4 regions of the Staphylococcus argenteus genome follow, and region 1 is predicted to be linked to each of the others. Evidence: predicted binding sites of a transcription regulator. Region 1 holds the regulator's gene; each other region holds the start of a gene.
The links. The regulator Rex, encoded in region 1, represses fermentation and respiration genes when NADH is low (regulators of the CRP and FNR family bind a similar motif). The targets are predictions, from matches to a motif close to TTGTGAAATATTTCACAA.

Region 1 (6,004 bases):
TTCATTTTGCTGAGCATTTAATGCAGCTGCTTCTTCAATTTTTTCAATATAATATTGGTAATCACCAAGATACATTTTGCCGCCATCTTTGGTTAAATCAAATACTTTATTGGCTAATTGATTTATAAAATAACGATCGTGAGAAACAAATAATATTGTTCCTTCAAAATTTTGAAGTGCTTGTTCTAACATTTCTTTTGAATCGATATCAAGATGATTGGTAGGCTCATCTAAAATGAGGACGTTGTCACGTTGTAACATTAGAAGTGCTAACTGTAATCTTGCTTTTTCGCCACCCGATAAATCGTTGATAATTTTTTTGACATCATCTTGTACGAATAAGAAACGTCCAAGTACTGCACGTATATCTTTTTCATTCATTAAAGGATATTGATCCCATACATAATCTAAAATGGATTTATTAGATTTAAATTCAGCTTGCTTTTGGTCATAATAACCAATTTGCAAATTTGCTCCAAAAGTAATATTGCCACCAAGTGCTTGTTGTTCATTAGCGATTGTTTTAATCAATGTTGATTTTCCAATACCGTTAGGCCCGATAATAGCAATATGGTCACCTTTTGAAACTTCAATGTTAATAGGTTGGGTAATAGGTGTTTGGTAACCAATTTCTAAATGTTTAATGTGCATGACATCGTTGCCTGTATTACGGTCAAAGCCGAATTGTATATTCGCACTTTTAGCATCTAACATTGGTTTATCAATACGTTCCATTTTTTCTAAAATTTTACGTCTACTTTTTGCCATGCCACTAGTGGAGGCACGTGTAATATTCTTCTCAACAAATGTTTCTAAACGTTTAATTTCTTCTTGTTGATTTTCATATTCTTGCATCCGCTTTTCATAATATAAATCACGTTGCTTAATAAATTGATCATAGTTACCAACATAGCGTTTGACGTCACCCAAGGCTACATCATAAATTTGAGTTACAATTTTATCTAAAAAGTAACGATCGTGACTGATAATTACGATTGCACCTTTAAAATAACGTAAATAATCTTCAAGCCACTTAGTTGTTTCTAAGTCTAAATGGTTAGTAGGCTCATCTAAAAGTAATAAATCAGGTTCATTTAATAACATTTGAGCTAATGAAAGGCGTGTTTTTTGACCACCACTAAAGTTATTTATGGGTTTATTAAAATCGTTTTCAGTGAAATTTAAACCATGCAACACAGTTTTAATTTTACTCTCGTATTGATACCCATCTAATTGTTCAAATTGATTTGATAAAGATTCATATCGTGACATATGAGCTTTATATGAATCGCTATCATAATCATCTGCATGTTTAGCTAACCAATCGGTTTCTTCTTTAATTAATGCTTCCATGTTTTTAATATGTTCAAATGGTTTGGACATTTCTTCAAAAACCGTTGCGTTAGAGTTGAGTGTCATTTGTTGAGTTAAATAGCCAAGCTTTAGGTTTTTGATTTTGGACATATTTCCTGAATCGTAGTTTTCTACACCAGCTATAATTTTCATTAATGTTGATTTACCGGCACCATTTCTTCCTACTATACCTATACGTTCTCCTGTTTTTACTTCAAAATCAACATCAGTAAATATATCTTCACCATCGAACGATTTTGATATATGATTAAGTTGTAAAAGTATCATTCGATCTTCACCTTTCGTATTTCGTCAATTAGTTTTAGTTTACGATTTCAATCGTAATCATTACATTAATAACCATTTTACAGTATAAAACGCCGTCATGAAACTAAGATATTTATTTTTAAAATTCAATAATGTATAATATTTAAGTATTCATTGTAATCAATTATTTGTTTTTTAATAATCTAACAACTACGCTCTAACTCGTTTGAATACATAGATATAATTCATTCAAACACGAAGGAGGAAATAGCGAATGAGTGACCAAGTTAAAATTCCTCGAGCAACTTTAAAACGTTTACCGTTATATTATAGATTTGTGAGTTCATTAAAATCTAAAGGTATAGATCGTGTAAATTCAAAAGCGATTAGCGATGCGTTACAAATTGACTCGGCAACAATTCGTCGTGATTTTTCATATTTTGGCGAATTAGGTAAAAAAGGGTACGGATATAATATAGATAGTTTATTAGATTTCTTTAAATCTGAACTTAGCGAAAGTGATATGATAAAAATCGCAATTGTCGGAGTCGGGAACCTAGGGAAAGCATTACTCACATATAACTTTTCAATTCATGACGATATGACTATTACTGAAGCATTTGATATTAAAGAAGATATTATTGGCCAAAAAATAGGGAATGTTATTGTAAAAGATAATAATGAATTAATAGCGACATTGAAGAAAGAAGAAATCGATGTTGTGATCTTAACGACACCAGAGAGAGTAGCTCAAAAAATAGCAGATGAACTTGTTCAAGCTGGTGTAAAAGGGATATTAAACTTTACGCCTGGCAGAATAAATACACCTTCAGATGTGCAAGTACATCAAATCGACTTAGGTATAGAATTACAGTCATTACTATTCTTTATGAAAAATTACAGTGAATAAATGTGATGTAGCTTTAAAGATTAACCTTGTTATATCTTAAATTATTTTTAAAGTCTGGGACAAAGTCTCAGGCTTTTTCTTATTGAATCTGAAATTTTAGTGGTAAATTAATGTATTGTTATGTCTTAATACAAGAAAATAATCATGTAAATTTATTGTTAAACAATCAACACAATCACTATTGGTTACAGATAGATAATATTCTATTGTATAGCAAAAATATTGTGTATAAGGTTGAAAATGAGGAAATCATCGCCTATAATACATACTAAACTTATCGGAAATAGGTGGTATTATAATGGTTTGGATGATTGTTAGTGGTTTATTAGTCGGGGGACTTTTAGGATTTGTTATGCAACGTACAAGATTTTGTTTAACAGGTGGTTTTCGTGATATGTACGTGCAAAAGAATAATAAAATGTTTTACGCATTATTAATAGCTATTACTATTCAAAGTGTCGGACTTTTAATTTTGACGGCAACTGGCGTTTTACAAATTCCTACACACAGTTTTCCTATATTAGGAACGATTATCGGCTCATTTATTTTTGGGATTGGAATTGTGCTAGCAGGCGGGTGTGCAACTGGTACATGGTATCGTGCCGGTGAAGGTTTGATAGGAAGTTGGATTGCTTTAATTTTGTATGCTATTACTGCTGCGATAACTAAGACAGGAATTTTGAAACCAGTAATGTATCAAATTAATCAATCAACGAATGTGAATAGTGATATATCTCAAACGACTGGAATACCTTTTTGGGTGTTAGTAGCAGCATTATCTATCATAACTACTGTACTTGTAGTTAGAACACTTAATAATAAAAAATCAAAAGTAGCAATTCCTAAATTGAAGCAGCGATATAGAGGTATCAGACATTATCTTTTCGAAAAGCGATATCATCCATTTATAGCTGCAATCGCAATAGGACTTATTGCTTTATTAGCATGGCCAATGAGTACATCGACTGGTAGGAATGCAGGGCTTGGAATTACAACGCCATCAGCAAATTTAGTCCATTTTTTAATTACCGGCGAAACAAAATTTATTGACTGGGGTGTCCTATTAGTTTTAGGGATATTTTTAGGTTCTTACATTGCAGCTAAAGGATCAAAAGAATTTAAATGGCGTTTGCCTGATAAGTTGACGATTCGTAACAGCGCTATAGGTGGTATATGTATGGGCTTCGGTGCTTCAGTAGCAGGGGGATGTTCCATAGGTAATGGTCTAGTTGAAACTGCCATGATGACTTGGCAAGGATGGATTGCACTAGCAGCGATGATTGCTGGCGTATGGACAATCAGTCATTTTATGTTTGTTCGTCCAATGAAGAAAGTTCAACAACAAGTTGATAAGGCGCAACAACAAACACAACTAGTATAAATGTGAGGAATTTCAAGAACAGGAAAGTAGGAAAAATCCATTTAATAATTTAATTGAAAAGAGGAGTGTTAATTATGATATATGAATTAGGTACAGTAGGTATGGTGTGTCCATTTCCATTGATTGAAGCACAAAAGAAAATGGCGACATTATCATCTGGAGATGAATTGAAAATTGATTTTGACTGTACACAAGCGACTGAAGCTATACCGAATTGGGCAGCAGAAAATGGATATCCCGTAACTAGTTTCGAACAAGTTGACAATGCTTCTTGGACGATTACAGTTCAAAAAGTATAACGATATTTATTGTTGCTAACACAAACATTAAAAAGGCTATTTTCTCTATATTAAAAGTGAGAAAATAGCCTTTTTATTATGGAAATATCAGGAATAAGTAAGTGTTAACAAAAAAAGGTTGTGTCATATTTTATTTCAATAGATGTCATATAATCTTACGCATTTTTGCATTTTATAAATTATCAGATTATTATGAAAACAAGGGAGTGGTAAGTATGAATCTTAACGACACAATATTTATGTTTTTATGTACATTATTAGTTTGGTTAATGACGCCAGGATTAAGTTTGTTTTATGGCGGATTAGTTCAATCTAAAAATGCACTTAATACTGTTATGCAAAGTATGGCAGCAATTGTTCTAGTAACATTTGTTTGGATAACAGTTGGTTTTACTATTAGTTTTGGAGATGGGAGCCTATGGTTTGGAAATTGGCAATATACACTTCTTAATCATGTAGGTTTTGCTACACAAGAAGATATAAGTCCACATATACCACTGGCATTATTTATGTTATTTCAAATGATGTTTTGTACGATTGCAATCTCAATTTTATCAGGTTCAATCGCTGAAAAAATGAAATTTATCCCGTATCTATTATTTGTAGTTATTTGGACAGCACTTGTTTATAGCCCGGTAGCACACTGGGTATGGGGTGGCGGTTGGATCAATAAACTTGGCGTATTAGATTTCGCTGGTGGTACAGTCGTTCATATTACATCAGGTGTTTCAGGTTTGGTACTGGCAATTATGATTGGAAAAGGTAACAAACAATCTGAATCTACACCTCATAATTTAATTATTACCTTAATTGGTGGTATTTTTGTGTGGATTGGATGGTACGGATTTAATGTAGGTAGTGCATTTACATTTGATCAAATTGCAATGCTAGCATTTACAAACACAGTTATTGCTGCAAGCGCAGGTGCTATAGGTTGGTTAATTTTAGAATATATTTTCAAAAAGACTACAAGTTTACTTGGGCTATTACTAGGTGCACTGGCTGGTCTTGTTGTCATTACGCCTGCAGCTGGATATGTAACATATCTTAGTGCAACAATTATGGCATTAATTGGTGGTATTTGTTGTTATATCGTCATTAATTATATAAAAGTGAAACTAAAATATCATGATGCGTTAGATGCATTTGGTATTCATGGTGTAGGTGGTATTATTGGTGCAGTATTAACAGCATTTTTCCAAAGTAAAAAAGCAAATCCGGATATTGATAATGGATTTATTTATACAGGTGATGTTCATATTATGTTAGTGCAAATACTTTGTGTTACAGCAGTAGTAATTTTTAGCGTAGTTATGACATTTATTATTGCGAAGGTAATTAAATTGATTACGCCGTTGTCTGTGACAGAGCAAGAAACAAATATAGGATTAGATAAAATTGTGCATGGTGAGCATGCTTATTTTGAAGGCGAGCTAAATAGGTTTAATAAACATATTCGATATTAAATTAAAAATACATAGAAAATAAATTGTCCTGACATCTGTTTAGAAAAATGATGTTAGGACATTTTCTGTTTTGTTAAATATTTTTTAGAAAGGAGATGAAATGTTATTTGAAGCGGTTACATATATGCTAAAATAAACTAAGCGTCATAAATAATGATAGGTGAGTAATTATGAAAAATATATCCGATATTGCCAAATTAGCAGGTGTTTCAAAAAGTACAGTATCTAGGTTTTTAAATAATGGATCTGTCAGTAAAAAAACAAGTGAAAAATTAACAAAAATTATCGCTGAGCATGACTATCAACCGAATCAGTTTGCACAAAGTTT
Region 2 (6,004 bases), 980 kb from region 1:
AACTATACATCGTTGCATCCCATGCGGAACGGTCTTTTAAATAACCTTCAATGTCATCGACACTTTTAATATCAATATCAATATTTGCCTTTTTAGCATCTGATTGTAGTACTTGTGCAATTTTAGACAATTCTGGACGACCGTCATAAGTGATTAATTTAATTTTTAATGGATGATTTTTTGTATAACCTTCTTTGGCTAATAAATCCTTGGCTTTATCAATATTTTGCTTAGTCATTTTAGGTTCCTTAATGTAAGGGATTTTATCATTAAATGGACTTGTTGCAGGTTTCGCATAACCTTGATAAATATGGTCTGCAATACCTTGTCTATCAATGACATTGTCTAGTGCCTCGCGAACGGGTTTAGTCATTTTCTTATTTGTATGATTATACATAAGTAAAGAAGTTCTAAAGCCAGACTTTTTCGATACTTTCAAATGCTTATCATTCGTAATATCTTCTACTTTATTAACAGGTACATCGGTAATTAAATCAGCTTTTTTAGATTCTAAATTTCTGACGCGATTATTACCATCTTCTTGATACGTTACAGTAATGTGATCTAATTTAGGTTTACCTTGCCAATAGTCTTTAAATTTTGCTAATGATATTTTTTGTGATTGTTTATAATCTTTTATTTCATATGGTCCAGTACCAACAGGTGCTTGATTCACATCTGATTTAGCATTCGTGTCATAAATAGCCATAAAAGGATTCGCTAATTCTGATACAAGTTCAGGATAAGCTGATTTCGTTTTGATTGTCAGTTTTTGACCTTTAGCAGTCATAGATGATATAGGTAATGAAAATTTAACTAAATCACTTTTCTTCATGCTATTTTCAAGACTTGATTTTACTTTTTCAGCAGTTAGTTTTTGACCATTTTGAAATTTTATATTGTCTTTTAACTCTATATCTAATGTCGTATCATTTGGTTGATGATATGATTTTACTAATACTTTTTCGATTTTACCTTGATCATTTGTTTTGAATAAGGACTCTGCAGCACCAATTTTAACAGGTACATCTGTTTCATAAGGCGCAATGGACTTCGTTTTTAAAGGTAACGAGATATTTAAATCTTTACCAGATGAATGTGTTGAACCACATCCAGATAATACTAAAGTTGCTACTGCGATGATTGTCGCAAGTCTTTTAAACTTCATTTCATAACACTCTCTTTCTAAATACTAATTTAAACCCAGCAAACATTATTTTAGAACTTTGTTTGTTTAAAGTAAAATATTGTTTAAGTTTAGTATTTTTTAAAATACAATTAGTAGTTATAATTATATTTTTTTGAAAGTGGATATCGAAAATGGATTTGACAGTGTACATGGTTAATCATGACATATAATTATTTCTAATTTTTAAGCAGTTGTTTTAGTATCACAGCTTGGTTATGCTCAGTATCTTTGGCGGCATACAACAATAGAACGTGATTATGTTTTTCGACAAGACCTTTTAATTCTGTAAAAGCAGCTTTTTGAACACTATTATCACGCAATTCTTTTTCATACTTTTCTTTAAAAGCACCAAAAAGTTTAGGATCATGATGGAACCACTTTCTTAACTCAGTAGAGGGGGCAACGTCTTTCAACCAATAATCAAGATTCGCAGTACTTTTCGACATACCTCTAGGCCACACTCTATCAACTAACACACGAATAGCATCGGTCCGTTCTTTGTGATCGTAAATTCGTCCTATATCAATGGTCATTTTGTAAACTCCTTTCTTATGAAATTCAATGCGCATTCTTTTATCCTAAAAATGTTTTAAAGTTAAAAAACAGCCACGACAAGTAAAGTCATAGCTGTTTTATATAAGTGTTATTTATTTTTACGTTTAGTTAAATACTTTAAACCAATTGCGAAGACAGTATAGCCAGTAATCGTTTGCATCAACGTTTTAATTAAATTGTTATTTTTAACGACAATATTTGCAGTAACAATACTTGCGAAATATAATGCAAATACTTTAATGTACCGTTGGTTAACTTTCATATCGACACTAAACCGCTTTCCATAATTAGACTGCAACACTTAGTCTAGGAATGAATGTTTCGTAATGGACGCGATCCATATCGTAATTTAAAGACTTAAGTGCTTCAATCATAGATTGTAAAAATTTTGTACCACCACAGATATAAATTTCAGGTTTATTCTCTAAAAATACTTTTAGTTCTTCAGCGCCAATATAGCCTTGTGTATCTTTTAAGTGTGTATATAATTTAGCGTTGTCATGATTGCTTGCAATACTGTTGAAGTTGTCTTTGAAAGGTAAATGTTGTTCATTTTTAGCAACTTGAACCATTTGTGTATCTAAACCTTTAGCGCTAGCAGCCTCGAACATTGCAACTAAAGGTGTAACACCAATGCCAGAGCCTAAGAAGAGTTGTGGTTCAGTCGTATTCTTTAATACAAAACCACCTACAGGCGCAGCTAAATTAATCATATCGCCTTCTTTAATTTCGTCATGTAAAATTGTAGAAACTTCACCTTCATGGTCAATCGTAACATCACGTTTAACACCAAAAGTTAAATGATTTTTATCACCTGATACGATAGAATAGTGACGTTTAGCTCTATATGGAAGTTTATCACTAGAAACATCAACTGTGATATATTGACCTGGTGTAAATTGACTAAAATCATATTCATCAGTTTCAACTGTAAATGATTTAATATCCTCAGATTCTTGTTTAATATTGGTAATTTTGAATGGTTTGAAACCAATCCACATCATTTGGTCGTAAATTTCTTTTTCAATTTGGATGAACACATCCGCAATAACACCATATGCTTTCGCCCAAGCTTGAATGACAGGGTCATTTTCTTCTAATCCTGTCACGTCTTGAATAGCTTTTAATAAATTTTCCCCCACGATTGGATAATGCTCAGCATAAACTTGTAACGCACAGTGTTTATATGCAACAGGCATAATGACGGGTTTGATTACACCTAAGTTGTCGATATTAACTGCTGCAGCCATTACAGCCTGTGCTAATGCTGAAGATTGCATGCCTCTTTTTTGGTTTGTTTGATTAAACATGTTTAAAAGTTCAGGATGTGCTTTAAACATTTTTGGATAAAAGATTGATGTAATTTCAGTACCTTTCTCTTTAAGTAAAGGCACTGTTTGTTTAATAATATCTTTCTCTTGTTCTGTAAGCATGATACTCCTCCTTTAATCTGTGTAATTTGATTATTCTACTAAAAAAATTAATATTCAATTGATTGGTTTTGGAAAATATAAATAAATTGACAAATTTGATAATTGTATGACGTTTTTAATTTTTTTATGTTCAATCAAGAGGTATTGTGTACAATAATTTATTTGAAGTTCAACGATTGAACTCATTTATTTGTGATTTACAAAAGAATCGTTGATGAAAGTACTATTAATAGATGTTAATCGGTATTTGAATGTGATTTAGTCAAAGTAATAAATAAATTTTTATAATGTAAACGGATACAAACAAAAAAGGTGTAAAAATTAAAATAAAATGTGAAATAAATCACAATAAATCGTTGACCAATCGATTTATGCATGTTACATTTTATATGTGAAATAAATCACAAACTTAAAAGTGTAAGACACATGACCTTTTAAGTTATGCGTTGAAAATCAAAGAGATGTTTATTTGCTTTTGTATCATCATTAAGCAGCAATTAACTAAAATGCCATCTATTGTAAGAGGTATTTTAGTGAACTAATCATAAGGGAGTTTTTGTAATGAACAAATTTAAAGGGAACAAAGTTGTATTAATAGGTAATGGTGCAGTAGGTTCAAGCTATGCATTTTCATTAGTAAACCAAAGTATTGTCGATGAATTAGTAATCATTGACTTAGACACTGAAAAAGTTCGAGGAGATGTTATGGACTTAAAACATGCAACACCATATTCTCCTACAACGGTACGTGTAAAAGCTGGTGAGTACAGCGATTGTCATGACGCTGATTTAGTTGTAATTTGTGCTGGTGCTGCACAAAAACCTGGAGAAACACGTTTAGACTTAGTATCTAAAAATTTGAAAATATTCAAATCAATCGTTGGTGAAGTGATGGCATCGAAATTTGATGGTATTTTCTTGGTAGCTACAAATCCAGTTGATATATTAGCGTACGCAACATGGAAATTCTCTGGATTACCTAAAGAACGCGTTATAGGTTCTGGTACAATTTTAGACTCTGCACGCTTTAGATTATTATTAAGTGAAGCATTTGATGTTGCGCCACGTAGCGTTGATGCTCAAATTATTGGTGAACATGGTGATACTGAATTACCAGTATGGTCACACGCTAATATTGCAGGTCAACCTTTAAAAGCATTACTTGAAGAACGCCCAGAAGGCAAAGAACAAATTGAGCAAATTTTTGTTCAAACACGTGATGCAGCATATGACATAATTCAAGCTAAAGGTGCCACTTATTATGGTGTTGCGATGGGATTAGCTAGAATTACTGAAGCGATTTTCAGAAATGAAGATGCCGTATTGACTGTATCAGCATTATTAGAAGGCGAATACGAAGAAGAAGATGTTTATATTGGTGTTCCAGCAGTCATCAATAGAAACGGCATTCGTAATGTCGTTGAAATCCCATTAAACGACGAAGAACGCAGTAAATTTGCGCATTCAGCTAAAACATTAAAAGATATAATGGCTGAAGCCGAAGAACTAAAATAACTTTAATTTAAAAACCATACCATTCCAAAAATTGTAAAACCTTACCCAAAAAATTGTATAAAGGACTATTTGATGCAACCTTATGTGTCAAGTAGTCCTATTTTTAATGCAGTAAAAGCCATTGTTGAAAATTAAAATCAAATCTGGCACTTGAGCTTTAATAATATCATTAAGATGATTGTCGAGAAGAGGTTATTTTCTAGCTTATTATGTAATGCAATATGAAGCTAATATTTTAAAATCAACCTTTAAAATAAAAGCAACGATGTCAATTCTTACACTGAGCATCGTTGCTATTAGTTCTGTTAATATTTTCGGTTAGTCTTAATCCCCGAGCAATTCTTCAATTTCATTTTTAATAACTGTTACATGAGGACCGTAGATGACTTGAACGCCGGTGCCTTGTTGAATGACACCTTTAGCGCCAGTACTTTCTAGTATTTCTTTATTAACATAATCGTTATGTTGGAGTGTGACACGTAATCGTGTAGCACAGCAATCAACGATTTCGATGTTATCTTTTCCACCTAAACCAGCTACAATAGTTTGTGCTCTTTCAGTAGCCTCAACTTGCTGTTGCAATTCTTTATCTTCTCGACCTGGCGTTTTAAAATTAAACTTCGTAATTAAGAAACGGAAGACAATATAGTACAAGAAGAACCACACAATGCCAATAGGTAAGACATATAAATAGTTTGTTTTACTATTCCCTTGTAACACGCCAAAGAGTAAGAAATCGATAAAGCCACCACTGAATGTTTGACCAATTGTAATATTGAAAATATCCGCTAACATAAATGCTAAACCATCAAAAAAGGCATGAATCACATAAAGAATTGGTGCGACAAATAGGAAACTAAATTCCAAAGGTTCAGTAATACCTGTTAAAAATGATGTGAGTGCAGTAGATAGCATTAAACCACCAACCACCTTTTTATTTTCAGGCTTAGCGGTATGATAAATAGCTAGTGCAGCACCGCATAAACCAAACATCATTGTAATAAATCGACCTGACATAAATCTTGAAACACCTGAATAGTATTTAGTCACATCTGGATCACCAAGTTGCGCGAAAAATATATTCTGTGTACCTTGAACTAAATGTCCTTTAACTTCTAACGTGCCACCAAGTGCTGTTTGCCAAAATGGTAAGTAAAAAATATGGTGTAAACCAAGCGGACCTAACAACCTTAAAATAAAACCATATATAAATGTACCAATGGCACCTGTTTTTGTTACAAAGCCACCAACATGATAAATACCTGCTTGAATCGTTGGCCAGATAAAGAACATGAAGACGCCTAAAAAAATT
Region 3 (6,004 bases), 960 kb from region 1:
CATTTAGTGATTGACGCACATGTTTTAATCGAGACGGTGTCATACCGATACCATTATCACAAACTAAAATATACAAAGCATGAGGTCTTAATGAAAGTCTAATCATGATATTTAATGTTTCTGTATCTCTGCCATGTTTAATCGCATTTTCTACGAGAGGTTGAATCATCATTTTCCCAATTGTTTGGTGTCGTGCATCTTCAGAACTTTCAATATGAAGTTTTATCATGTCATCGAAACGAATATTTTGTATTGCGACATACTGTTCAATGTATTTTAATTCTTCGTCTAATTTGACGGTATGTGAGTTTGTACGTAGTGAATAACGCAACATTTGCGATAATTGTTGTACGACCGATTGTGCTAGTTTAGGCGACAATGTAATTAAATATTGTATTGTTTGCATCGTGTTGAATAAAAAATGAGGTTGAAATTGACGTTCAATCTCTTTTAATTGTATATCCCTTAATCGACGTTCGGTATGTTCTATTGAGTGAATCAATTGTTCGTTGGATTCAAATAAATCATAAATATAATTATTGATTTCTTCTAGTTCGCTATTATTATTTAATGGTGTATAAGCACCTAAATGTCGATTTTTAGCGTAGTAAATCTTTTGAATAATGGTTTCAATATCTTTCGTTTGTCGTTTAGCCATATTATCTGCACTCACAAATCCGAAAATGACAAGTAAAAAAAGAACGATAATCATGACAATTAATAACGTAATACCATCTTCAATTGTTTCATGTATATCTTTGTAAATAATGAGTCGATGATCTGCAGTATTTAATTTTACAGACTCATTCATAAAGCCGAACTGTGATGACTTGTATTTTTCACCAATAGTAAAACGATCATCATTGGCGTATAGAATGTTGTCATATTGATCAACAATTAGTGCAAATTGCCGGCTATCTTTTTTAATTTCACTTAATCGTGGCGTATTTGCCATATATAGCTTGAGTGTATATGGAGCATTTTTGAACTTAAGCTGGTTTTCTGAAAATAAATACATTTGTTTTGTATTTAAATGTTCATAATTGTTAGTTATAAATTGCTTCGGTCCAGATAATTCATAATAAAGTGTAGCAGGCTGTTCATGTATTAATTTTAATAATTCGCGTTTTGCAACAGTAACATCATGATTATTTGTTAAATCAAGGTTATTAAACGATTGGTGGTGTTGTTTAATGAACGTCCGTATATGCCTCTCGGTACGTTGTAATTCTGCTTGGCTTTCATCAGTATGTTGATGAATTGTTCGATGTTCGATCCAAATATATATTGCGTAGAAGCTTACCAATCCAATAATAATTACTAAAAATACTGGGAAAATGGTAGACGCAAATAGCGATCTTCTTAATTGGTGCCTGTATGGTTTATATGCTGTCATTCAATCATCTCCAAAAACTTATGGTGCGGAATGTTCGGTAATTTAGACTTCGGTATTAAAGGTATATTCTTCAGACTAGCAATAGATCGGTCATTTTGTTCAGTGACATCTTTTCGAATTGATTTAGCATCAAACTCAGCGACTAAACGTTGTTGTACAGATCGACTGGTCAAATATTGTACTAACTTCTTACGTTTAGGGTGAGGATGTGCGTTCTTAACTAATGCAATGCCGTCTACATTTAACATCGTACCTTCAGTTGGATAAATGATAGATATTGGATAGCCTTTGTTTTTCCATGTGCGTGCATCCTGTTCATAGCTAAGCCCTGCATAATATTTACCTTTTGCTACCTCCTCAATAACTTTAGAAGTCTGTGAGAGTTGCATCGCATGATTTTGAAATTGATGCACATCACTCACTTGATGATTCATACTATAAATGGCACGCATATGTTGATAACCCGTCGTTGTTGTATTTGGATTAGAATATGCGATACGTCCTTTAAGCACAGATTGCAACAAATCTTTATAACCTCGAATGGCAATATCACCTTGTAAGTCTTTGTTCACCACAATAACTGTAGGCATTAACAGAAAACTGGTTACATATTTATTGTTTGATCGATAATCATCTAGTTGTTGTGTGACAGAACGATCTTGATAGGGTACAAAATCCTCTGGATGATCAATCGTTTCTGATAATACACCCCCCATAAAGACATCACCACGTTCAGAAAGTTTCTCTTTATGTAAATTCGAAAGTAATACTTGTGTAGATCCTCGTTTAATTTCTATTTTGACGCGTTCTTGTTTTTCAAAATCATTTAAAATCGGACGAATTAAATTTGCTGGATACGGGGAGTATACGGTTAATACGTTCTTTTCTGTTTCTGAATGATGTGTATTTGAACATGCTGCTAAAAAAATGAGAAATAATAGTAAGGTATAAATTTTTAATTTCATGATATCCCATCAATTCTATGTATATTTTAATACAATAATTTTAGCAATAAATGATGCATAAGTAATGTTAAATATTTAGAAAATTTTTAAATATGACTTGTTAATTCGTTGCAAATGTTGTGAATAGCAGATGATTTTAGTTTGTCAAGGCGACTTGTCGAGGCTGTAAAACTAAACTGTTATATTTTATTTGAAGCTGTTATATAAAAAATGACGAGATATTTGATGATACTGAGCGAGATTTTTAAGTAGAAAAAGATATTTAATTCTGTCCCTTCATATATAAAAGTAAACCTTTCTAAGTATTGATTTAACGCTTTTTAACAATCATTTTTTAACAACAAAAATATACGCTAATATAAACTTTTAAATCAATGAAAATCGTGAACATTATAACTGTTGTGTAACAGAATGGAAATAGCATGATACTGTTACACAAAATAGTACAGTTTCTATGTTTTGACATACATTTGATGAAATTTGTACATAATTTATGTGAAAAAAATCACAACAAACATGCTACAATGACTATGAAAACGTTAACATAGCATTTCAAATTCACAACATTATACAGATGGAGGCGTTTAGTATGTTAGAAACAAATAAAAATCATGCAACAGCTTGGCAAGGATTTAAAAATGGAAGATGGAACAGACACGTAGATGTAAGAGAGTTTATTCAATTAAACTACACACTTTATGAAGGTAATGATTCATTTTTAGCAGGACCAACAGAAGCAACTTCTAAACTTTGGGATCAAGTAATGCAGTTATCGAAAGAAGAACGTGAACGTGGCGGCATGTGGGATATGGATACAAAAGTAGCTTCAACAATTACATCTCATGATGCTGGTTATTTAGACAAAGATTTAGAAACAATTGTAGGTGTACAAACTGAAAAACCATTCAAACGTTCAATGCAACCATTCGGTGGTATTCGTATGGCGAAAGCAGCTTGTGAAGCTTACGGTTACGAATTAGACGAAGAAACTGAAAAAATCTTTACAGATTATCGTAAAACTCATAACCAAGGTGTATTCGATGCATATTCAAGAGAAATGTTGAACTGTCGTAAAGCAGGTGTAATCACTGGTTTACCTGATGCATACGGACGTGGACGTATTATCGGTGACTATCGTCGTGTAGCATTATACGGTGTAGATTTCTTAATGGAAGAAAAAATGCATGACTTCAATACAATGTCTACGGAAATGTCTGAAGATGTAATTCGTTTACGTGAAGAATTATCAGAACAATACCGTGCATTAAAAGAATTAAAAGAACTTGGACAAAAATATGGCTTCGATTTAAGCCGTCCAGCTGAAAACTTTAAAGAAGCAGTTCAATGGTTATACTTAGCATACCTTGCTGCAATTAAAGAACAAAATGGTGCAGCAATGAGTTTAGGACGTACTTCTACATTCTTAGACATCTATGCTGAACGTGACCTTAAAGCAGGTGTAATTACTGAAAGTGAAGTTCAAGAAATCATTGACCACTTCATCATGAAATTACGTATTGTTAAATTTGCTCGTACACCTGATTACAATGAATTATTCTCTGGAGACCCAACTTGGGTAACTGAATCTATCGGTGGTGTAGGTATCGACGGACGTCCACTTGTAACGAAAAACTCATTCCGTTTCTTACATTCATTAGATAACCTAGGCCCAGCACCAGAGCCAAACTTAACAGTATTATGGTCAGTACGTTTACCTGATAACTTCAAAACATACTGTGCAAAAATGAGTATTAAAACAAGTTCTATCCAATATGAAAATGATGATATTATGCGTGAAAGCTATGGCGATGACTATGGTATCGCATGTTGTGTATCAGCGATGACAATTGGTAAACAAATGCAATTCTTCGGTGCGCGTGCGAACTTAGCTAAAACATTACTTTACGCTATCAATGGTGGTAAAGATGAGAAATCTGGCGCACAAGTTGGTCCTAACTTCGAAGGCATTAAGAGTGAAGTATTAGACTACGACGAAGTATTCAAGAAATTCGATCAAATGATGGATTGGCTTGCAGGTGTTTACATTAACTCATTAAATGTTATTCACTACATGCATGATAAATATAGCTATGAACGTATTGAAATGGCATTACATGATACAGAAATTGTACGTACAATGGCAACAGGTATCGCTGGTTTATCAGTAGCTGCTGACTCATTATCTGCAATTAAATATGCACAAGTTAAACCAATTCGTAACGAAGAAGGTCTTGTAGTAGACTTTGAAATTGAAGGCGATTTCCCTAAATACGGTAACAATGATAACCGTGTAGATGATATCGCAGTTGATTTAGTAGAACGCTTCATGACTAAATTACGTAGCCATAAAACATATCGTGATTCAGAACATACAATGAGTGTATTAACAATTACTTCAAACGTTGTATACGGTAAGAAAACTGGTAATACACCAGATGGACGTAAAGCTGGCGAACCATTCGCACCAGGTGCAAACCCAATGCATGGTCGTGACCAAAAAGGTGCATTATCTTCATTAAGTTCTGTTGCTAAGATTCCTTATGATTGCTGTAAAGATGGTATCTCAAATACATTCAGTATCGTACCGAAATCATTAGGTAAAGAACCAGAAGATCAAAATCGTAACTTAACAAGTATGTTAGATGGTTATGCAATGCAATGTGGTCACCACTTAAATATTAACGTATTTAACCGTGAAACATTAATAGATGCAATGGAACATCCAGAAGAATATCCACAATTAACAATCCGTGTATCTGGATACGCTGTTAACTTCATTAAATTAACACGTGAGCAACAATTAGATGTAATTTCTCGTACATTCCATGAAAGTATGTAACAAAATTTAAGGTGGGAGCACTATGCTAAAGGGACACTTACATTCCGTCGAAAGTTTGGGTACTGTCGACGGTCCGGGATTAAGATATATATTATTTACACAAGGATGCTTACTTCGATGCTTGTATTGTCACAATCCAGATACTTGGAAAATCAATGAGCCATCAAGAGAAGTTACAGTTGATGAAATGGTGGATGAAATTTTACCATACAAACCATACTTTGATGCATCAGGTGGTGGCGTAACAGTGAGTGGTGGCGAACCATTATTACAAATGCCATTCTTAGAAAAACTGTTTGCAGAGTTACAAGAAAATGGTGTGCATACTTGCTTAGATACGTCAGCTGGTTGTGCCAATGATACTAAAGCGTTTCAAAGACATTTTGAAGAATTACAAAGACATACAGACTTAATATTGTTAGATATTAAACATATCGATAATGAAAAACATATCAAATTGACAGGAAAGCCTAATACACACATCCTTAACTTCGCGCGCAAACTGTCAGATATGAAACAACCTGTATGGATTCGTCATGTCCTTGTGCCTGGTTATTCTGATGATAAAGACGATTTAATTAAACTAGGTGAATTTATTAATTCTCTAGATAACGTCGAAAAGTTTGAAATTTTACCATATCATCAGTTAGGTGTTCATAAGTGGAAGACATTGGGTATTGCATATGAATTAGAAGATGTAGAAGCGCCCGATGATGAAGCTGTTAAAGCAGCCTACCGTTATGTTAACTTCAAAGGGAAAATTCCCGTTGAATTATAAATACAATTCAGACCGAAAAGAAAGCA
Region 4 (6,004 bases), 870 kb from region 1:
GCGCCTCTTTTGGGTTTGCAGTTGTACATTGATCTTCAAATGCTAGCTCTGCCATTCTATCAATAGTGCTATTTAATTTTTCTTCAGAAACACCTTGTGCTTTCAAGTTCATTTCAATGCCAACCGATTGACCTAATTCGTAAACAGCTTTGGCCAATGATTCTACGAGTGCTTCTGTCGTATTTCCTTTTAATCCTAAGAATTTCGCGATATCTGCATAATCTGTGTCCGCTCTAAAGAATTCATATTTAGGGAATAACGCATGTTTTTGTGGATCTTTAGCATTATAACGAATAATATGTGGAAGTAATATCGCATTTGTTCTACCATGTGGTATACCATATTCGCCACCAACTTTATGTGCAATTGAGTGCGCGATACCTAAGAAAGCATTGGCAAATGCCATTCCAGCTAATGTTGAAGCATTATGCATTTTCTCTCTTGAAACTTTATCACCTTGTTCAACAGATGATTTTAAATATTCGAACGTTAGCTTAATCGCTTGTAAACTTAATCCTCTAGTATAATCCGATGCCATGACTGACACATATGACTCCATCGCATGTGTTAAAACATCCATACCAGTATCTGCTGTGACGCTTTTCGGAACACTCATAACAAACTGAGGATCGATAATTGCTACATCAGGTGTTAATGCAAAATCTGCCAATGGATATTTTACATTCGTTTCACTATCAGTAATAACAGCAAATGGAGTCACTTCAGAACCTGTACCCGATGTCGTTGGTATACAAATAAATGTTGCATTTTCAGGCATGCCAATTTTATAAGTACGTTTACCTATGTCTAAGAATTTTTGTTTTGCACCAAAGAATGAAGTTTCTGGGTGCTCAAAGAACATCCACATTGCTTTGGCAGCATCCATTGCAGAGCCACCACCAAGTGCAATAATTGTATCTGGTTGAAAATCTATCATCATTTCTAAGCCTTTATAGACAGTATTCGTTGATGGGTTTGGCTCAACATCACTAAACACTTTAATATGCGGCTGATCAGGTCGTTGATTCAATACTTTTTCAACAGTTTTCGTATATCCCAATTCGACCATACCAGGATCACAGACAATCATAACTTTTTCAATATTTTCCATCGCTGTAAGGCTCATAATTGCATTTTCTTCAAAATAAATTTGGGAAGGAACCTTGAATATTTGTGTATTATTACGACGTTTAGCAATCGTTTTAATATTTAATAAATCCGTTGCGCTTACATTGTGTGAAATAGAGTTTCTACCGTGAGAACCACAACCTAATGTTAAAGATGGAATCAATTCGTTATACATATCACCAATACCTCCAACTGCTGATGGTGTATTTACAAGTACACGACACGCTTTCATTCTAAGACCAAAGTCTTTTTGTAATGTTTCATCTTCTGTGTGGATAACGGCCGTATGACCTAATCCACCAAAGTGCAATGTGTCTTCACAAATTTGAAATGCTTGTTTTGTAGATTGAGCTTTTACTAAAGCTAATACTGGGGATAATTTTTCACGAGATAACGGATAGTCTGAACCTACACCGCTAATTTCAGCTATGATAAGTTTTGTATTTTCGGGGACAGTAATACCAGCTAGTTCAGCAATTTCGACTGCAGATTTACCTACAATATCAGGCTTAATACCTGTTTTATATTCATTCATAATTGCATTTTCTAAACGTTGTAATTCGTCTTTTTTAGCAAAGTACGCTTGATGGGCCTTAAATTCATTTGTAACGTCTTTATAAATTTCTTTATCAATCACTACAACTTGTTCAGAAGCACAAATCATACCATTATCAAATGTTTTTGAACCAATAATATCGTTTACTGCACGTTTAATATGTGCTGTTTTTTCAATATAAGAAGGTACGTTACCTGGTCCTACACCTAACGCTGGTTTTCCAGTTGAATATGCAGATTTAACCATGCCAGAGCCACCTGTTGCCAACACTAACGCAATCCCCTTATGATTCATTAATTGTTTTGTCGCTTCGATAGATGGCACATCAATCCATTGAATGATATCATTCGGTGCACCTGCTTTGATTGCAGCCTCTAACATAACTTCAGCTGCACGTTTCGATGATTCTTGCGCGCTTGGATGGAATGCAAAAATAATTGGATTACCTGTTTTGATTGCAATCATTGCTTTAAAGATTGTTGTAGATGTAGGATTCGTTGTAGGTGTTACACCACAAATGACACCAATTGGTTCCGCTACATATGTCAGTCCTTTTTCTTTATCTTCACCAATAATTCCTACTGTTTTATTATCTTTAATTGAATTCCAAATATATTCAGAAGCATATAGATTTTTAATTGCTTTATCTTCGTATATACCTCTTCCAGTTTCTTCATGTGCTAATTTTGCTAGCACCATATGTTGATCAACAGCCGCTAAGCTCATTTGATGAACAATATGATCAATCTCTTCTTGTGACTTTTTAGATAATGCTTCTAGAGCTTTTCTCCCTTTATCAGCTAGGGCATCAATCATAATAGCCACTTCTTGTTCTTTCGATCCACGATTTTCTTTTTCAGGTATAGTTAACATATACAACCACTCCTTTTTAGTTTGTGAATTATTTCACAAACATTATAGTATATGTTTTCGCGGATATAAAGAGAATTCTATACAAAAAAATTAAATTTCGAATATTATTTGAACAAATATCAAATTTTAAAATAAATGTTTTCTTGAAATCACTGTTATTTCAATGTTTTAAGAATGATTTTGAAAACATAATTTTTCCAATGACATAATTTATTCATAATTATATATTTAATTCTGAATATTCTTCAACAGTCTAAAAAGCCCGTTATGTCGCGTAAAACACAACATTTACAAGACTTTATAGATACCTATCAACAGATGTTACACATAAAAAACCTCGAACTGAAATGATGATCTTTTCAGCTCGAGCTTTACATATTTGTGTCTTATTTATATAGATTCGTTATATTATATTCTCTATTTTCATTAACATAATCCTTAAAGAGTTTTAAATTAATACCTGCTAGATGATTCAGAAATATTTCATCGACTTTCAAATAATTCAATAATTTTTGTGGTGTCAGTATATTTTTATCAAAATACAACTTTAACAAACTATTCATTTTGACAGGGCGTGACATTTCAATCACGTCGTCTAAAAATAATACTTTCTCGCTTTAAACATATATCTTTTTCGTCACTTTTCAACTTTAAAATCAACAACTTGTGGGATGCGCATCAAATTATGATTTGATAAAAAATCAATAAGTAGTTGTGCGCCTTCAACTTGAATATCTTTTATAACTGGCGCGTCGATATACATATCATACTGACCACCGCCAACTGCACGATAATTATTCACACAAATTGTATATGTCTGCTTTAAATCAACTGGATGACCTTTTATCTTCATGTCACTCACGCGTTCTCCGTTCGGTTTTCCAACATGAATGGTATAACTTACGCCACCATATATATCATAATTAAAGTGTTGTGGTTTAGGTTCAAGGAAGTCTGCGCTCACACTTATTTCTCCATCTTGCACGTCAAAATATTCTGCTGATCGTTCAATGGCTTCTTTAAGTTTGGCACCACTTACAGCTAAAACTTTAAATGTATTTGGAAATGGATAATTGTTAATAACATCTCTCATCGTCACGACCTGCTTGAAACCACTAGCAGAATCAAACAAAGCTGTGCAGGCAACATCTGCACCACTTTTTTCTAGTAAAGCGTAATTCATAAAATTAGTAAATGGATGCGGTGCTACACGTGCCCTAAATGCATGATCAATCGTCATATCATATGGCAATGTAGTAATTTCGTAATCTAACCAGTCCTCTAACTGCTTACGTAAATATTGGTCATCTTCATCAATAGAAAATGTAGAATCATCTATAACAGGCAGTAATTCACATGATTCAACGGATACATTTTCATATTCATCAGTATTTAAGACAACTTTCCCTACAGTTGTACCTCTCGTACCAGGTTGAATCACGGCCGTATCCTTATACATCCCAGCAATTTGTCGATGTTGGTGGCCAGTAATAAAGATATCAATGTCTTGTGAAAATGCTTCTAACATGGCATAGCCTTCATTTTCACCCGTCAATACTTCGGTTGAATTACCACTTTCTAAATCTTTTTCAAAGCCCCCATGATAACAAACTACTACAATATCAGCACGCCGCTTCATTTCAGGTAAGTGTTGTTGAAGTGTTTCTAAAGCACTATGAAATGTAAGTGTCTGAATATGCTCTGGCTGTTCCCAATGCGGGATAAATTGTGTCGTCAATCCTATTACACCAACTGTTTGATTACCCGCATGAAAATACTGCACACCATTATCCGTCAATGTACTATCATTTTCATAAATATTTGCACACAATATTGGATGGTTAAGTTTACTTATAGTGTCTTTTAAGTATGGCAATCCATAATTAAACTCATGATTACCTAGCGTACCAAAGTCGAATGCCATTCGATTATAAAAATCAACTAAAGGCTGACTATTGCCGCTATGCGCGATTAAGTAATTACAAAATGGTGACCCTTGCAAGAAATCACCATTATCTATTTTAAAACTCTGGTCATACTGCCTTCTGTCTTGTTCAATAACATGATTCGCTAGTAACAGTCCCATAGGCTGATATTGATTTCTACTCGTAAAATCTGTTGGAAAAATATAACCATGCACATCACTCACGACATAAAATGCTATGTTTGACATCCTCAACCACTCCTTAAATCAAAAACATACTTTCTTAAATCTATTATATATTTATTTGAAGTCTGTTGTAATCAAGGTTTTGTCACCGAGTTTCAAACGAATCTTTGACCCTTCAGTATTTTCAAGTACTTTTGCATTAATTTTGATCGTAGCATCTCCATTTTCATCAGTTTTAACTGTTGACAACGTACTGTATCCTGGAGGGCTGAATGCACCATTTCCATTTGAGAATTGTCCAATTTGTTGTCCACCCTCTTTGTAAATGCCAACTCTAAGATTCTCAAGTGTTTGGTTCGCTTCAAAACCTTTTAAATGAATCGCTAATTCAAATGGCTCATTTACAGATACATCTTGTGGAATATCAAATGATACTTTCCCATTCTGATTTGTTGGCGTATTATCATCTGGTGTATTCGGCTGAGGTCCCCCTCCTTTTTCACTGCCATAACTACCTGCTTTGAAGGTTGTTGGATCGTACCATTTATAACCACTTGGTGGTTGTGCCCACGGTTCTTTTTCAGGCTCTGTTGAGTTTGCTGGCTTTTCAAAATCAAGCAACTTAGTCTTAGTATCTAATGTTACTCCACTCGCCTTAAGTGATTTCCCATCATTATCTTTAGACATCCAAGTCGTTATATTATTTAATAATTTGCTATTGTCTTGCTCTTTAAATCCATCATATGTTTTCTTCTTTTCCCCAGTATCTTCTCTCACATATTTTGGCGAACTATCTTCCACTAGTGATGAATCACCGATGAAAGCTGCTTTACCTTTACCTACTTTTGATATTGCAACATATGGACCTTCTTCCTTACCTCCACCGTTATAAATACCTTGATCTACAGCATGTGACCATTTACTTTTAGCTGGCAGTTTTTCTGGTGTATACACAATACCTTTAGCTTTTTCAGGATTGGTGATGGCTAATGTGGAACCTGCATGCATGGATACTGATTTAACACCTTCAGTAATACCAAAACTTTCTTTTGCAGTAACTATATTACTCGTATTTAAATCACCTAACGCATTGTAACGAAAACGCACGCCAAAGTTAGTAGATAGCCAATCTGAGCTTTTCACACCTTGCATTGCTGTAGAACTTTTTTCTTCTGTATTCATACCTTTCGACATATCCTCATAAGCACCACGTCTATAACCATTCATTGCTTCAGATGAATCAATACGATTTAAATTTCTATCCGCATTATAGTGATCTGAAATAAAGACAACGTTACCGCCTTGCTTAACGTAATTGACGATTGCAGCCTGTTCTG

Region 2: SAMSHR1132_RS01070 (L-lactate dehydrogenase) is a predicted target of Rex. The motif match lies at 3,509-3,526, and genes of this name have one in related genera.
Region 3: pflB (formate C-acetyltransferase) is a predicted target of Rex. The motif match lies at 2,855-2,872, and genes of this name have one in related genera.
Region 4: adhE (bifunctional acetaldehyde-CoA/alcohol dehydrogenase) is a predicted target of Rex. The motif match lies at 2,579-2,596, and genes of this name have one in related genera.

The regions. Positions count from the first base shown of each region.
Region 1 is NC_016941.1:2,032,874-2,038,877, reverse strand. Features, by position in the region: gene SAMSHR1132_RS09930 (ABC-F family ATP-binding cassette domain-containing protein) at 1-1,641, opposite strand, end outside; gene SAMSHR1132_RS09925 (redox-sensing transcriptional repressor Rex) at 1,895-2,530, shown strand; gene SAMSHR1132_RS09920 (YeeE/YedE family protein) at 2,829-3,911, shown strand; gene SAMSHR1132_RS09915 (sulfurtransferase TusA family protein) at 3,986-4,210, shown strand; gene SAMSHR1132_RS09910 (ammonium transporter) at 4,426-5,676, shown strand; gene SAMSHR1132_RS09905 (LacI family DNA-binding transcriptional regulator) at 5,847-6,004, shown strand, end outside.
Region 2 is NC_016941.1:252,212-258,215, forward strand. Features, by position in the region: gene nikA (nickel ABC transporter substrate-binding protein) at 1-1,168, opposite strand, end outside; gene SAMSHR1132_RS01055 (DUF488 domain-containing protein) at 1,366-1,722, opposite strand; gene SAMSHR1132_RS01060 (hypothetical protein) at 1,833-2,006, opposite strand; gene SAMSHR1132_RS01065 (globin domain-containing protein) at 2,032-3,177, opposite strand; gene SAMSHR1132_RS01070 (L-lactate dehydrogenase) at 3,739-4,692, shown strand; gene SAMSHR1132_RS01080 (PTS transporter subunit EIIC) at 5,017-6,004, opposite strand, start outside.
Region 3 is NC_016941.1:227,313-233,316, forward strand. Features, by position in the region: gene SAMSHR1132_RS00965 (sensor histidine kinase) at 1-1,396, opposite strand, end outside; gene SAMSHR1132_RS00970 (extracellular solute-binding protein) at 1,393-2,361, opposite strand; gene pflB (formate C-acetyltransferase) at 2,951-5,200, shown strand; gene pflA (pyruvate formate-lyase-activating protein) at 5,223-5,978, shown strand.
Region 4 is NC_016941.1:138,345-144,348, reverse strand. Features, by position in the region: gene adhE (bifunctional acetaldehyde-CoA/alcohol dehydrogenase) at 1-2,557, opposite strand, end outside; partial or broken gene SAMSHR1132_RS13635 (zinc peptidase) at 2,944-3,156, opposite strand; gene SAMSHR1132_RS00625 (bifunctional metallophosphatase/5'-nucleotidase) at 3,195-4,730, opposite strand; gene SAMSHR1132_RS00620 (hypothetical protein) at 4,782-6,004, opposite strand, start outside.